DNA from 2 places in the Kitasatospora sp. NEAU-CNBT7 genome. Region 1 is predicted to be linked to the other one. Evidence: riboswitches for the same ligand, from Rfam matches in the RefSeq annotation. Region 1 holds a riboswitch; the other holds the start of a gene.
The links. Region 1 has a riboswitch for cyclic di-AMP ahead of AC2TEW_RS02710 (M23 family metallopeptidase). Riboswitches for the same ligand answer to the same signal wherever they lie in the genome.
Positions count from the first base shown of each region.

Region 2: another riboswitch for cyclic di-AMP. It lies ahead of AC2TEW_RS08820 (LysM peptidoglycan-binding domain-containing protein); the one in region 1 lies ahead of AC2TEW_RS02710 (M23 family metallopeptidase).

Region 1 is NZ_JBXQQB010000001.1:588,041-595,370, forward strand. It holds gene AC2TEW_RS02675 (sensor histidine kinase) at 1-1,134, opposite strand, end outside; gene AC2TEW_RS02680 (hypothetical protein) at 1,502-1,708, opposite strand; gene AC2TEW_RS02685 (hypothetical protein) at 1,970-2,185, opposite strand; gene AC2TEW_RS02690 (TetR/AcrR family transcriptional regulator) at 2,275-2,856, opposite strand; gene AC2TEW_RS02695 (alpha/beta fold hydrolase) at 2,856-3,695, opposite strand; gene AC2TEW_RS02700 (tautomerase family protein) at 3,882-4,091, shown strand; gene AC2TEW_RS02705 (YiaA/YiaB family inner membrane protein) at 4,126-4,416, opposite strand; cyclic di-AMP (ydaO/yuaA leader) riboswitch at 4,634-4,796, shown strand; gene AC2TEW_RS02710 (M23 family metallopeptidase) at 4,808-5,716, shown strand; gene AC2TEW_RS02715 (hypothetical protein) at 5,771-6,733, opposite strand; gene AC2TEW_RS02720 (GNAT family N-acetyltransferase) at 6,784-7,330, shown strand, end outside.
Region 2 is NZ_JBXQQB010000005.1:87,155-94,484, reverse strand. It holds gene AC2TEW_RS08825 (AEC family transporter) at 1-432, opposite strand, end outside; gene AC2TEW_RS08820 (LysM peptidoglycan-binding domain-containing protein) at 548-1,591, opposite strand; cyclic di-AMP (ydaO/yuaA leader) riboswitch at 1,596-1,748, opposite strand; gene AC2TEW_RS08815 (MarR family winged helix-turn-helix transcriptional regulator) at 2,094-2,588, opposite strand; gene AC2TEW_RS08810 (SDR family NAD(P)-dependent oxidoreductase) at 2,684-3,568, shown strand; gene AC2TEW_RS08805 (MFS transporter) at 3,593-5,143, opposite strand; gene AC2TEW_RS08800 (SpoIIE family protein phosphatase) at 5,471-7,330, shown strand, end outside.

The DNA.
Region 1 (7,330 bases):
GGGCTCCGGCGCGGCCGGTGCGGCTGCTGCGGCCGGTCCGGCGGGCGGGGCGGGCGCGGCACCGTCGGGACGGGCGGGGGCGTCCGGTCGCGCGGTGTCCTTCGGCTGCGCGGCGCCCGACGGCCGGGAGACCAGGGCCGAACGCTCGGGGCCGCCCGGCGCGGCCACCGCGCGGGGCTGCGACGGCACCCGGGCCGGCGGCGCGGGGAGGACCAGGGTGCCCGCCGGGGCCGGCGGCAGCGCGGTCGGCAGCGGCTCGGTGAGCAGGGCGTTCGGCAGCAGCACCACCACCCGCACACCCCCGTACGGGGAGGGCGCCGAGCTGAGGGTGACCCGGAAGCCGTACTGCTCGGCCAGCCGGCCGACCGCCGCGAGCCCCAACTGCGGTACCTCGCCCAGCCGGGAGACCTCCAGGCTGCCCCCGCCCGCCAGCGCCGCGGCGGCCTTCTCCACCGCCTGCTCCGGCATGCCGACACCGCAGTCGTCGATCTCCACCACCGCGCCGTTGTGCACCGACATCAGCGTCACGAACACCTGGGTGGACGGCGGCGAGTAGCGGGTGGCGTTGTCCAGCAGCTCGGCCACCGCGTGGATCAGGGCCTCGGCGGCCGCGCCGACCACGGCGGTCTCGATCCGGCTGCGCACCACCACCCGCTGGAACGGCAGGATGCGGGACTGCGCGCCGCGCACCACGTCCTCCAGGGCCACCGGCTCGGGCCAGTGCCGGCCCGCCCGGGCACCGCAGAGCACCGCCAGCGTCTGGGCCAGCCGGGCCTGTTGGGCCGCCGCGTGGTCCGCCTTGAGCAGGCCGTCGAGCAGCGCCGGGTCGTCGTGGGTGCGCTCCATCTCGTCCAGCCCGGCCTGCTGGTCGTGCGCCATCACCAGGATCCGGCGGGCGACGCTCAGGAAGGCCCGCCGGGTGGCGGAGTTGAGGTCCTGCTCCTGCTGGACGGCGGCGTTCTCGGCCGAGCGGCGGTCGAGCGCCTCGGCCAGGTCGGCGCGCAGCCGGTCGAGCTCCAGGTCCTGGTCGGCGAGCCGACCGCGCAGGGTGACCGTGACGGCATGGAACCTCGCGGCGGCCACCAAGGCGAGGACGGCGAGGCCGCCGGCTGCTGCTCCGCACCACTGAGTCATCGTCACGCGGCGAAGTCTAGGGCGATGATCCTACGTTCGTGTGAACCGATCGGTCGTCAATTGAGCTTAATCAGTCAAACTTTCACAGGATGGTGGAATCCTCCAACTCCCCCACCTGGACGCATCGGTGCTGGTCGCCGACGAACTTGACGGCGTACACGGGGCGTCCCGCCCGGCGCCCTCGATCCGATGATCAGCCGGAACTGCTCCTCGCCCGGTGGCCCCGTCCCGGCCGTCCCGGGCCGCACGCCGGCTCCGGCCACCCGGGCGCACCCCGGCGGCAGCGCTGCGACGGGCTCCGGCCGGGCGTCGCACTCGGTCACCGGCACGGCCGCGACGGGCAGCCGGGCGGAACCGAGGGGATGGACTACTGGCCGTCCGACGCGCCGTACGGCTCCTGGGCGCGGGCCGGGACCGGGCGCAGCGCGCGCAGGCCGCGGGCCACGGCGTACGCCCGGGCGAGGTGGCCGCCCGTGGTGGCGCCGGCCGCGGGGGCGCCCGGGCGGGCGGTGCCGGTCCGCTGGGCGGGGACCAGTCCGGCGGCGGTCCGGGAGGGCTCCACGGTCTGGGGCATCTGTCCACGTCCTCGGGGCTGCCGGAGCGCTGGGAGCGTCCGGGTACCCACCAAGTCTCACCCGCGGACTGTGACGGAACGGTCTCGAAACCCACCCGAAGCCATACCGGCGCCCGGTCGGCCACGGTCAGGAACCGGTCGTCCCGGGTCGGTTCCGGTCAGCGGCGGACGTGCGGCGGATCGGGGCCGGTGGCGGCGGACAGCACGAGGGCCACCCGGTGGTCCGGGTGGCCCAGGAGCAGGTCGGGCGGGCGGGGCCGGTCAGGCCTGGATCCCCGGCAGGCCGTCCAGGCCGTCCAGGTCGGGGCTGCCGCCGGAGACGGTGCCGAGCAGGTCGACCGGGACGTCGGGGGCGGTGATCGCGTCCGGGACCGGGCCACGGTCGCCGGCGGGGGCCGCGTGCGCGCTGGGGGCGGTCAGGGAGGCCACCACACCCACGGCGAGGGAGGCGACGGCGAGCATGCTTCGCTTCTTCATGCCCTGCCCAACGCCCGACGGCCCCGTCAGGACACGGGTGGCCCAGCGCCTGCCCCGCGCCCGGCGGCGGGCCCGGCCCGCGGCCGGACTCAGGCGGGCGCCCGGCCGGGCCAGTCCCGCAGCCCCGCCGTCAGGACGCCGGTCACCCGCTGCTGGGTCACCGTCAGGTCCTCCGCCAGTTGGAAGCCGCCGCCGGTGGTCAGCGAGGCGAAGCCGTGCGCCACGGCCCGGACGGTGCGGGTCGCGTGCACCGCCTCCGACCCGGTCAGCCCGTAGCCGCGCAGCACCGCCATCACCACCTCGACCAGCCGGGTGGCCGCCGCGGTCAGCGCGGGGTCGGCCGGATCGGGCGCCTGCGGTATCGCCGCGTACCGCTCGGGGTGCTCGCGGGCGTAGCGGACGTACGCCGCCACCAGTGCCTCCACGGCCTCGTCCGTGCTGCGCCCGAGGGCGGCGGCGCCCAGCCGGTCGGCCAGTTCCTCGGTGACCCGGACGGCGATCAGCCGGCGCAGTTCGGCCAGGCCGCCGGGCACGTGCTTGTACAGCGAAGGGGTGGCGACCTTGGCCCGGGCGGCGACGGCGGCGAGCGTGAGGGCTTCGCCGCCCTGCTCGTCGAGCAGGGCCAGGGCGTGGTCGACGACGGCGGCGGGGGTGAGTCCGGCCCTGGGCATCAGGCGACCTCGTGCAGGAAGGGGAGCAGAGCATCGGCGGTGGCCTGCGGGAAGCCCGCCATCGGGTAGTGGCCGCCGCCGTCGATCATCACCTTACGGCCCTTCAGCGCGGCCGCCTGGCGGTCGGCCACCAGCTCGGGGTCCGGGAAGTCGACGTCCTTGGTGCCCATCAGCACCAGGGCCGGGCAGGTCACCGCGGCGGTCCAGCCGACCGGGGCGGAGTCGCCGGAGACGTAGCCCCGGGTGGCGGCCTTGCGGCCCGGCTCGCGCAGCATCGCGACCAGCCCGGCGCGGTAGGCGTCGAAGTCGGCGGGGCGCGCGGTGGGGAAGTAGAGCTTCTGCGCGGCGCCCCACAGGGCGGGGAACTGCACCAGGGCCGCACCGAGCGTCTTGACCAGCGCCTTCTGGAAGGCGTTCGGCGGGAGGTTCTCGATGAAGGCGTCGATCAGCACGATCCCGGCCACCAGCTCGGGCCGGTCGCCGGCCACCTTGACCACGGTGGCGCCGGTGTAGGAGTTGCCGGCCAGGACGGCGCGCCCGATGCCCAGGTGGTCGAGCAGGGCGACGACGTCCGTGGCGATCGCGGCCGGGGAGTGGTCGGTGAAGCCGGTCGAGGAGTCGCCGAGGCCGCGCAGGTCCATGGTGATCACCCGGTGGCCGGCGGCGGTCAGCAGCGGGACCAGGTGGCGGTAGGTGGCGCGCCGGTCCAGCATCCCGGGCAGCAGCACGACCGGCACGGACCCGGCGGCGGCGCCGGACCCGGCGGACCCGGCCGCCGAGTCGTCGAAGGCGATCCGGCCGCCGGGAACGGTGACGTACTGGGTGACGGTGCTGTTCATCGCTGCCTCCTGGGCTCCTCGGCGGATGCCCGGCCGGTCCGGCGAGCTCCCGTGACCACAAAGCTAATGCTAATAGCCTTAGCCGTCAAGGGTGCCACGGGGGCATCCGCGGCCCTGGGGTAGCGTGCGGGTGATCACGGTCCCGGGTACCGGCCCCGCCCGCCGGTTCGAGCGCCAGGAGGCGTCGTGCCCTTCATCAACGTCAAGCAGCTGTCCGGCCGCAGCGACGACCAGAACGCCGAGATCACCCGTGCCCTGACCGAGGCGTACGCCAGGGTGACCGGGGTGGATCCGGAGAAGATCTGGGTCGCGGTGGAGGAGATCCCGCCGACCCACTGGTCGGCCGGCGGCGAGACCTTCGCGGTGCGGAAGGCGAAGGAGTCCGGGGGCGCGTGACGCCCCGGCGGCCCGTCCGGCCGGCCGCCCGGGTTCAGGCGCCCTCGACCCGGAACGGGTCGTGCTCGGCGAGCAGCTTGTCCAGCCTGGCCTGGTCCACCCGGCTGGTCAGCTCGTCCGCCTCCTGGCGGTCGCGGATCACCTTCGCCAGCGTGAACGCCGAGGTGATCTCGTACAGCAGGCCGACGGCGAGGAATCCGCGCATCCAGGCGTTGACCGGGAGATAGGCGATCCCGATCGCCAGGGCCGAGGTGGCGAGTGCGAAGGAGACCACGGCCTGGCCGAAGTACGCCGCCGTGGTCCTGGTCTGCATCTTTGCGGTCATGCCGGTAGGTTCTCCAACTCGCCTTTCCGGCACATGAGTACGGATACTCAACCGGTCGGTAGCGGTCCGTCACCGCCGGCGGGCCGAATCCGGGTGAACCGCCCCGGGCGCCCGGTTCGGGTGCCAAAGTGTTGTCCAGGGCGCTTGGAATCATGGCCCTCATGGGATTAACTTTCGATAACGCAGCGCGGTACGAAACGCCGTAGCCAGACGGCACCGTGCGCCATCGCTCAATCCGCGGGCACGCCCTCAACCGGCGGGCCCGGGGAGCCGGGGAACCACGTTCCTTGGGGTGAATCGGCGGGGCCCCGGCCCGGCCGTAGGAGACCTTCCTGCTCCGAACCCGTCAGCTAACCCGGTCGGCGAGAGGGAAGGAAAGGAGCACGCCTCAGTGGCGTCGACGCACCCGCTCCAGGGCACGGCCGCAGGCACCCAGCTGCTCGACCACCCGGGGGACCGCCCCCACCCGGTGGAGGGCCACCCGGTGGACCTGGGCGCGGACGCCTCCCGGCACCGGATGCCCCGTCAGGCCAGGAGCGGCGGACCGCTGCTCGGCGTCACCGCGATGACCGCGGCCCTCGGCGCCACCGGCTTCGGCGCCGCCACCCCCGCCCAGGCCGCGCCGGTGCCCGCACCCGCGGTCACGGCCGCCGACGCCGCCGGCGACGGCGCCCCGTCCGCCGCCGACCCGGGCCTCGCGCTCGCCGCCCGGATCCAGCAGCAGGCCGACGGCCGCGCCGCCGCCGAGCAGGAGGACGCCCGGCTCGCCGCCGCCCAGGACGCCGAGGCCAAGCGGGCCGCCCAGCTCGCCGCGTACGAGACCGCCGCCCGGCAGCAGACCCCGCAGACCCAGCCGCAGCAGCCCGCGCCCGCCGCCGCCCCGCAGCCGGCCGTGCAGCCCGGCGCCCCGCTCGCCCTCCCGGTCACCGGCTACACCCTGACCGCGCACTACGGGCAGTCCGGCTCCTACTGGGCCCACCTGCACACCGGCCTCGACTTCGCCGCCCGCACCGGCGCCCCGGTCGGCGCGGTCGCCGCCGGCACCGTCACCTCGGCGGGCTGGTCCGGCCCGCACGGCTACCGGGTGATCCAGACCCTGCCCGACGGCACCGAGATCTGGTACTGCCACCTCTCCCGGATCGCCACCGCCGCGGGCGAGGTCGCCCCCGGTACGGTGCTCGGCGCGGTCGGCGCCACCGGCACCGTCACCGGACCGCACCTGCACCTGGAGGTCCGCCCCGGCGGCGGCGCCCCCGTCGACCCGCTGGCCTGGCTGCAGGCACACGGCCTCAACCCGTAGGCCGCCGCCCCGACCCGACGGGCGGGCCACCGCCTCGACCCGTGGGCCGACGCCTCAACCGGCGGGCCACGGCCCGGCGTCGCCCTCGGCGTCGGCGGCCTCCTGCGCCGCCGCCTCGCGGGCGGCCAGGTACTCCTCGATCTCCTCGTTGCCGGGCTCCGGCGCCAGGTCCGGGTACTCCTCGACCAGCAGCGCCGGCAGCCCGGGCACCGTCCACTCGCCGTACAGCCGCAGCGCCTCGACGGTGACCGCGGCCTCGAAGCCGTCGAAGTCGCCCGCCAGCTCCTCGGGCATCGGGCGGCCGAGCGCCGTCAGCTCGGCCAGATTGCGGTAGCTGCGCTGCATCAGACCCTGCTCCAGCAGCAGCCGGGCGCCGTCGGTGGCCATCCCGATCATCAGCAGCCGGGTCGGGCCCCAGCCGCCGTCCCGCTCCTCCGGCTCCAGACCGGGCGCCGCCGCGTACACCGCCAGGCGCTGCTCGGCCGTCAGCTCCCGGAAGGCGTCCAGCCAGCCGCGCACCGCCTCCGGATCGGCGGTGTCCACCCCGTCCGCGCGCAGCAGCAGGGCGTACAGCCGGGGCCAGGTCACCAGGTCGGACCGGCGCAGCAGCCCGCCCAGCACCTCGCCCTGCCACTCGGCCTCCTCTCGCAGCCGCTCGTACCGCTTGGTGTTCAGCCGCCGGGCCGCCCGCTGGTGCTCGATCAGCGCCAGCACCGCGTCGCCGTACCCCTGCGCGCCGCCCGACCGCCCGTCGCCGCCCGGCTGCCCGTCGGCGTCCGGCTGTCCGGACAGGTCGGGCTGCACGTACAGGTAGAGCCGCTCGTACAGCAGCTGCTCCAGCAGCGCCGAGCTCAGCTCCGGGTAGCCGTCGTGCATCCGGGCGCCACTCAGCTCCAGCAGCGCCAGCACCGTCCGCAGCGCCTCCTCGGGCACGGCGGGCCGCCCGGCCTCGGCCGCGGCGGCGAGCAGGTCGGCGGCGCGGGTGTGCGGGATGAGCTGCAGATCTTCGTCATTCACGGACAAACCGTAGCCGGTGCCCGGCGGCCGCCCGGGTAGGGTCGGGCGCCATGGACCAGGTACGGCTGTCCGGCCCCCGGCTGACCCTGCGCGAGTACGCCCACACCCCGCAGGAGGTGGCGGCCCTGCACGCGGTCCTCGGCGACCCGGACACCGTCCGCCATCTCGCCTTCGAGCCGTACGGCTTCGAGGACTGCGCCGACCAGATCGAGCTGTACCTGGAGGAGGCCGAACGCGAGCCCCGCACCGTCTACCGCCTCGCCGTCCGCCGCCGGGCCGACGGCGAGCACGCGCCCGCCATCGGCACCGCCGCCCTCACCCTCGAGGGCGACCGGGCGGCGCAGCTCGGCTTCGCGCTGCGCCGGGACACCTGGGGCCTCGGCTACGCCGGCGAGATCACCGGACTGCTCTGCCGGCTCGGCTTCGCCCGGCTCGGCCTGCACCGGCTGGCCGCCCGCACCGACCCCGGCAACCTGGCCTGCGCCCGGGTGCTGACCAGGGCCGGATTCCACCGGGAGGGCCGGATCCGGCACGACCTCTGCCGGGCCGGCCGCTGGCTCGACTCCGACCAGTACTCGCTGCTGGAGCACGAGTGGC
Region 2 (7,330 bases), on a different contig from region 1:
GTCGAGCAGGGCGAGGATCACCGGGGACACCAGCAGGACCTGGAACAGCAGGATCTGGGCCACGAACGAGGCGTCACCGAGCACCTGGACGGCCACCGGGATGCCGAGGTTGGCCGAGTTGACGTAGCCCGCCGCCATCCCGCTGATCGCCTGGTCGGCCGGGGCCCGGCGGAACAGCAGCCGGCCCGCCAGGAAGCCCAGCCCGGCGGTGAGTACCGTGCCCGCGGCGAAGGCCAGCATCGCGGAGCCCACCAGACCCGCCGGGCGCGCCCCGGCGAGCATGGTGAACAGCGCGGCGGGCATGGCCACATGGAAGACGAACCGCCCGAGCACCGTCTCGGCCTGCTCCCCGAGCAGGCCGGTCCGGGCGATCAGCAGGCCGACGGCGGTGAGGACCCAGATCGGGGCGAAACCGGCGAGCAGGGACTGCATGGAACCTCGGCTGGGATCGTTCGGGCACGGGCCGTCGGCAGCAGTCTGCCAGGCCCGTGCCCGGTGCTCCGGTGCGGGGTTCGGGTGGGGCCGGCCGGGGCCGGGCCCCGGCCGGTCAGGGGAGGGTGAGCACCTGTCCGGGGTGGATCAGGTCGGGGTTGGTGCCGACCGTGGGGGAGTTGTGGTCGTAGAGGTGCTGCCAGCCGCCCAGGGTCAGGTTGTTGGAGATGGTGGAGAGGGTGTCGCCCGGGGCGACGGTGTAGGTGGTCGCGGGCGCCGGGGTGGTGGCGGCGGCGGGCGTGGTGGTGGCGGCCGCCGCGGCCGGGTCCGGGGTGGCCGGCTGGCCGCCGGTGGCGGGTGCGGTGGTGCCGGAGGCGCCCGGCACCGGCAGGCCCGTGCCGGGGGAGGTGGTGGCGTCCGGGCTGGGGGAGGTGGTGGGTGCGGCGGTGCCGGTGCCGGGCGCCGGGGTGGTGCCCGGGTCCGGGGTCGGGGCCGGGGTGACCGGGGCGGCCGTGGTGGGGTCGACCGGGGTGGTGCCGGGCGCCGTGGCGCCGGGCAGGTCGGTCGGCAGGCCGCCGGGCTGGGCGGGGGCGGCGGGCGGCAGCTCGCCGGTGGTCCCGGTGGTCCCGGTGGTCCCGGGGACGGCGGGGGTCGCGGAGGGCTCCAGGTACGGCAGGACGAAGTGCGGGACGTACCCGCCGTCGCCCCGGACCGGGGTGGAGGCGTCGAGGCTGGGCACGGCCGGGTCGGCGGCGGGCGGGGTGTCGGCCACCGGGGCGGGCAGGCCGGCCGCCGGGCCGCAGGTCGGCCACAGGCTGGAGCCGCGGGCCGCGAGCAGCCGCTCGGCCACGATGATCTGCTCCTGCGGGGTGGCGTGGTCGGGCTGCGCGGCGAACTCGTCGCCGCCGTACGCGGCCCAGGTCCGCAGGGTCAGGCCGAGGCCGCCGTAGGTGCCGGTGCCGGGGTTGCCGTGCCAGTCCCCGTCGGTCTGGCACTGGGCGACCGCCTGCCAGGTGTCCGGCGTCACGGCCGGTGCCGCGTGCGCGCCGGTCGCGGTGAGCAGCGGGAGCGCGAGGCCGACCCCGGCGACGCCGGCGGCCGCGACGGCGCGGTCGGCCTGGGTGGGACGGCGGTGACGCCCGGAACCCGAAAACACCATCAGTTATCCCTCTCCGCACGCCTGCGAGGTGAGCTGTCGGGTTCGGGCCGGGAGGTGGCCCGGCCGCGCTGGGCGCGGCTTCACCCCGAGCCGATGGGGGTCGGCGCAATAACCTGGGTCCCCCGCCCCTGCCCAGGGTGTCCGGTCGTCCCGGTGGCGCGGTGGGCAGGGTTGGGCGTGCCGCGTTCCGGGCGCCCGCAGCGGCGGGCTGCCTGGGAGATTAGAGGGATCAACAGCTCAATAACAAGCCTGCATACCGAGCATCACACAATCATCACGGTTGACTTGGGGGCTGCGGTCGGGAACCGCATGCGGCGCGTGCCGGAACCGTCCGCGACCTGCACCGGAGGTTCGGTGACGCACGGTCGGGCGGCCCTGCCCGGAGCCCGCCGGAACGGTCGGGACATGTGTCCGCCCGGAGCCCGGGTCGCGGTCGGTCGCCCCGGCGCGAGCGCCCGCCGGGGCACGGGGAGGGCGCGGCGGCCCTCCGCGCGCCCCTGCGTCAGTTCCCGGCCTGGGCCGGGCCGTCCGGCCGCTTCCCGGCGTAGGGCTGCTTGAGCTTGCGCCAGACGGTCTCCAGGGCCTGGATGTCCGTCTCGTCCAGGAGTCCGCCGAACACCGGCCGGAGGATCTCCCGGCGGGCCGCGTCCGCCTCGGCGAAGGTCCGCCGGCCGTGCTCGGTCAGGGCGATCCGCACCGAACGGGCGTCGGAGGGGGAGGGGCTGCGGGCGACCAGGCCGCGGGCGGCGAGCGCGTCCACCACCCGGGAGACCTGGCTGCGGCTGAGCATGGTGCGGGCGCCGAGGTCCGAGGCGGCCACCGGCTCGGCCTGGCCGTTGAGCCAGAGCATCACCTCGAACCAGGACAGCGGCAGGCCGTGGGTGCGGGTCAGCTCGCGGTCCACGTGCGCGGCCAGCGTGGTGCCCGCCCAGACCAGGCCGTAGAAGGCGTGGTCCTGGTCGGACAGGGGCCCCAGGGAGAGCTCGGCGCGCGTCATGACCGCATCGTACTTCCTTGCGTGTGCGCGCACACAGTATTAGTGTGTGTGTACACGCAAGTCACTGTGCCGACCGACCCGAACGAGGTACCGCCATGTCCAGCACCGCCCCCCGCGACGCCGCCAACGCCGCCACGCCGAACCGGACCGTCCTGATCACCGGCTGCTCCTCCGGCATCGGCCTGGCCGCGGCCGTCGCCGCCGCCCGGGCCGGCTGGCTGGTGGTCGCCACCATGCGGGACCTCACCCGCTCCGGCGCCCTGGAGCGGGCCGCCGCCGAGGCCGGCGTGGCCGACCTGGTCCAGGTACGGCAGCTGGACGTGACCGACCCCGCGTCGGTGGCCGCCTGCGTCGCCGGTGTGATCACCGAGCACGGGCGGCTGGACGCGGTGGTCAACAACGCGGGCGCCGGCCACCTCGGCACCATCGAGCAGGAGGCCGTCGCGGACGTCCGCGCGGTGATGGAGGTGAACTTCTTCGGCGTCGTGGAGGTCACCCGCGCCGCGCTGCCCCACCTGCGGGCCTCCGGCGGCCGCCTGATCGCGGTGAGCAGCGTCGGCGGCGTGGTCGGCCAGCCGTTCAACGAGGCGTACTGCGCGGCCAAGTTCGCCGTCGAGGGCTTCCTGGAGTCGCTCGCCCCGGTGGCCGCCTCCCAGGGCGTCGCCGTGACCCTGGTCGAGCCCGGTGCCGTGGCCAGCGAGTTCGTGGCCAACGTCGGCGTCGACCTCGAGGCCGCGCTCGGCGCCGCCGGCCCGTACGCCCCGGCCCTCAAGGGCTACCTCGACCGCACCATGGCCGCCTTCGCCAACGGCGCGCAGTCCGCCGAGGGCGCCGCCGCCACCATCGTCGAGGCGCTCGGCGCTGACCGTCCGGCGCTGCGGGTGCAGACCTCCGAGGCCGCCCGGGCCTTCGTCGGGCTCAAGCTGGCCGACCTCGACGGGTCCGCCGTGCTCGGCGCGACCAGCACCTGGATCGCCTGACTCCCCACCGCCGCCGGGGGCCGCTCAGCCCCCGGCGCCGGCGGGCGCCGGTTCGGGCCCGGGCCGGTCGCGCTCGATCTCGCTCTCCCGGACCAGCCACAGGGCCAGCACGGCGCCGACGAAGCTGAGCACCGCGCCCATCCACAGCACCGTGTTCAGGCCGGACAGGAACCCGGCCCGGGCGGCGTCCACCACCGCGCCGCGGACCGGCTCCGGGAACGCCGCCACCGCCTCGTCGAGCGCGCCCGAGGAGGCCGCCTCGACCAGCTGCCGCGGCCGCCCGCCCTCGGCGGCCGGGGTCCCGGCGGCCAGCTCGCGGACCCGCTCGGTGCCGCGGCCGACGAACACCGCGCCCCAGACCGCGATGCCCACCGCGATGCCGACCTGCCGGAAGGTGTCGTTGATGCCGGCGGCCATCCCGCTGCGCTCCTTGGGGACCACGCTCACCGCCACGTCCGCGATCACCGGGTTGATCAGGCCGACCCCCGCGCCCGCCACCACGAAGCCGCTCAGCAGGGTGGACCAGCTGTCGCCGGCCTGGATGTCGCCCATCAGCAGCAGCCCCGTGCCGACCGCCGCGAGCCCGGTCCCGAGCAGCAGCCGGGCCTGCACCCGGGACAGCAGCGCCCCGGCGACCGGCGCCACCAGGAAGCTGAGCGCGGTGATCGGCAGGTACCGCACGCCGGCCGCGAACGGCGACAGGCCGAGGTAGTTCTGCAGGTACAGGGTCAGGTACAGGAACAGCGCGAACAGCGAGCCGGAGACCGCGAACGCGGCCAGCTGCACCCCGGTGAACGCCCCGCGCCGGAACAGCGTCAGCGGCAGCATCGGCTCCGCCACCCGCAGCTCGACCACCACGAACGCGGCCATCAGCAGCGCCGCGCCGACGAACAGCGAGACGATCAGGGCGCTGCCCCAGCCCTCCGCGTTGCCCCGGACCAGCGCCAGGACCAGCAGGAACAGCGAGAGCGAGAAGGTCACCACGCCCGCCCAGTCGATCCGGGTGGCGTTGGGGTCGCGGCTCTCGCGCAGCTTCAGGAAGGTGACCAGCAGCGCCGCCGCCCCGATCGGCAGGTTGAGGTAGAAGATCGACTCCCAGCCCAGCCAGTCGGTCAGCGCGCCGCCGACCAGCGGGCCGACCGCCACCGCGACCCCGATGGTGGCCCCGTACAGGCCCATCGCCGTGCCGCGCTCCCGTCCGGCCGGGAACTCCTGGGCGACCAGGGCCAGCGACACCGCGAACATCACCGCGCCGCCGACGCCCTGCAGCGCCCGGGAGAGGTTGAGGAACGTCGGGTTGGGGGCCAGGGCGCACAGCAGCGAGGCCACCGAGAAGATCACCAGACCGGCCGCGAAGGTCCGCCGCCGCCCGAGCCGGTCGGCCAGCGAGCCGGCCGTCAGCACCAGCGCGGCCAGCGTCAGCGCGTACGCGTCGAACACCCACTGCAGGTCGGTGAAGCTGGCCCCCAGGTCACGGCGGATCGACGGCAGCGCCACGTTCACGACGGTGATGTCCAGCAGGAGCATGAAGGTCGCCACCGAGACGGCGATCAGGGTCCACCACTTGCGTTCCACGGAAAGCCCCGCTCCTCGTCCCGACCGTCGTGTTGTCCGACCGTCGTCCCGACCGGCCGGGTCGGGTCGCCCCGGTGTCCGGCCGTCACCCGGGTCCGGGTGCCGCCGGGTCCGGTGGCCGCCTCTGCAAGATCCGACGGTACGCACCGGCGCGCGCGCCGGGCGCGGGACACGAGCGGGCCGCGGGGTGATTCCGCCGCCCGCGCGGCCGCCCGGCCGGCCGCGGAACCGCCGGTCCCCGGGACTGCGGGGCGACCGGCGCCCGGACGGGCCAGTATGGGAGGAAGGCCGGGCGGGTGACCCGACGGCCCGGATCGAGGTGGTTGCGTGGACACGTCAGGGCCGGCGTCCCCGCGGCCCGGACGCGATGGCGCCGAGCCGGCGGCCGAGGACGGCCTCGACGCCCTGGCCCGGATCCTGCGCCGGGCCGCCACCGGCCCGCTGGACGCCCAGCTCGGCGGGCTCTACCTGCGGTCGGCCGACGGCGACCTGCTGGAACTCGCCCTCACCCTGGGGGCCGCCCGGCAGTTCACCCGCCCCTGGCACCGGGTCGGCCTGTCCGCGCCGATCCCGGTCGCCGACGCCGTCCGCGGCGACCACCTGGTCTGGATCGGCGGCCCGGACGCGATGGCCCGCCGGTACCCCCGGGTCGCGGTCGCCATGCCGTACGCCTTCAGCCTCGCCGCTGCCCCGCTGACCGACGGCACGGCCGGCTACGGCGCGCTGTTCCTGCTCTGGCCGGCCTCCCACCCCGCGGAGCTCTCGCCGGGCGAGAGCCGCGCGCTCACCGACCTCACCGCCCGGCTCACCGCCGAACTCGCCCGCGCCGACCGGGCCGGCCACCCGCTGCGGCCACGCCGCAGCCCCCTCGCGGTCACCCCCACCGACCTCCCGGCCGACCCGCTCGCACTCGCCCTGGCCCGGCTCCCCGACGGCCTGTGCGGCCTGGACCTGAACGGCCGGATCGCCGTCGTCACCGCCAACGCGGCCGCCCTGCTCGGCGAGAGCGCCGACCGCCTCACCGGTGAACGCCCCTGGTCCGCGCTGCCCTGGCTGCGCGACCCGGTGTACGAGTACCACTACCGGGCGGCCGTGATCGGCGGCACGTCCACCTCCTTCGTCGCGCTGCGGCCCCCCGACCACTGGCTGACGTTCCAGCTCCACCCCGACGCCACCGGCCTCACCGTCCGGATCACCCCCGCCGCGGACGGACAGCACCCCACCGGCCCCCGGCCGGACGCCCAGCCCGCCGTCCACCCCCGGCCCGGCGCGCTGTACCACATCCTCCACCTGGCCGGCGCGCTCACCGAGGCGGTCGGCGTCCAGGACGTGGTCAGCATGGTCTCCGAGCAGATCGTCCCCGCCTTCGGCGCCCAGGCCGTCGCCGTCCTGATGGCCGAGGCCGGGCGGCTGCGGATCGTCGGCCACCGCGGCTACCCGCCCGGCCTGGTCGACCAGTTCGACGGCACCGCGCTGGACGAGTCCACCCCCGGCGTCCAGGCCGCCACCAACCCGGTGCCCGCCTTCTTCGAGAACCGCACCGAACTCGAACGGCTCTACCCCGGCCGCCACGAGACCCAGGACGGCATGGCCGCCTGGGCGTACCTCCCGCTGGTCACCTCCGGCCGGCTGATCGGCACCTGCGTGCTGGCCTTCGCCGAACCCCACCACTTCGGCGTCGAGGAACGCGCCGTCCTCACCTCCCTCGGCGGCCTGATCGCCCAGGCCCTCGACCGCGCCCGCCTGTACGACACCAAACTCGGCCTCGCCCACGGCCTCCAGGACAGCCTGCTGCCCCGCGCCCTGCCCACCGTCCCCGGCCTGGAGAGCGCCGCCCGCTACCTGCCCGGCACCGAGGGCATGGACGTCGGCGGCGACTTCTACGACCTGGTCCCCATCGACCGGGACACCGCCGTCGTGGTCATCGGCGACGTCCAGGGCCACAACGTCAACGCCGCCGCCCTGATGGGCCAGATCCGCACCGCCGTCCGCGCCTTCGCCACCGCCGACGCCGACCCCAGCACCGTGCTCGCCCGCACCAACCGCCTGCTCACCGACCTGGACACCACCCTGCTCGCCAGCTGCGCCTGCCTGCGGGTCGACCTCGCCCGGCGGGAGGCCTGGCTCGCCGACGCCGGCCACCCCGCACCGCTGCTGCGGCGCCCCGACGGACAGGCCGAGGTGCTG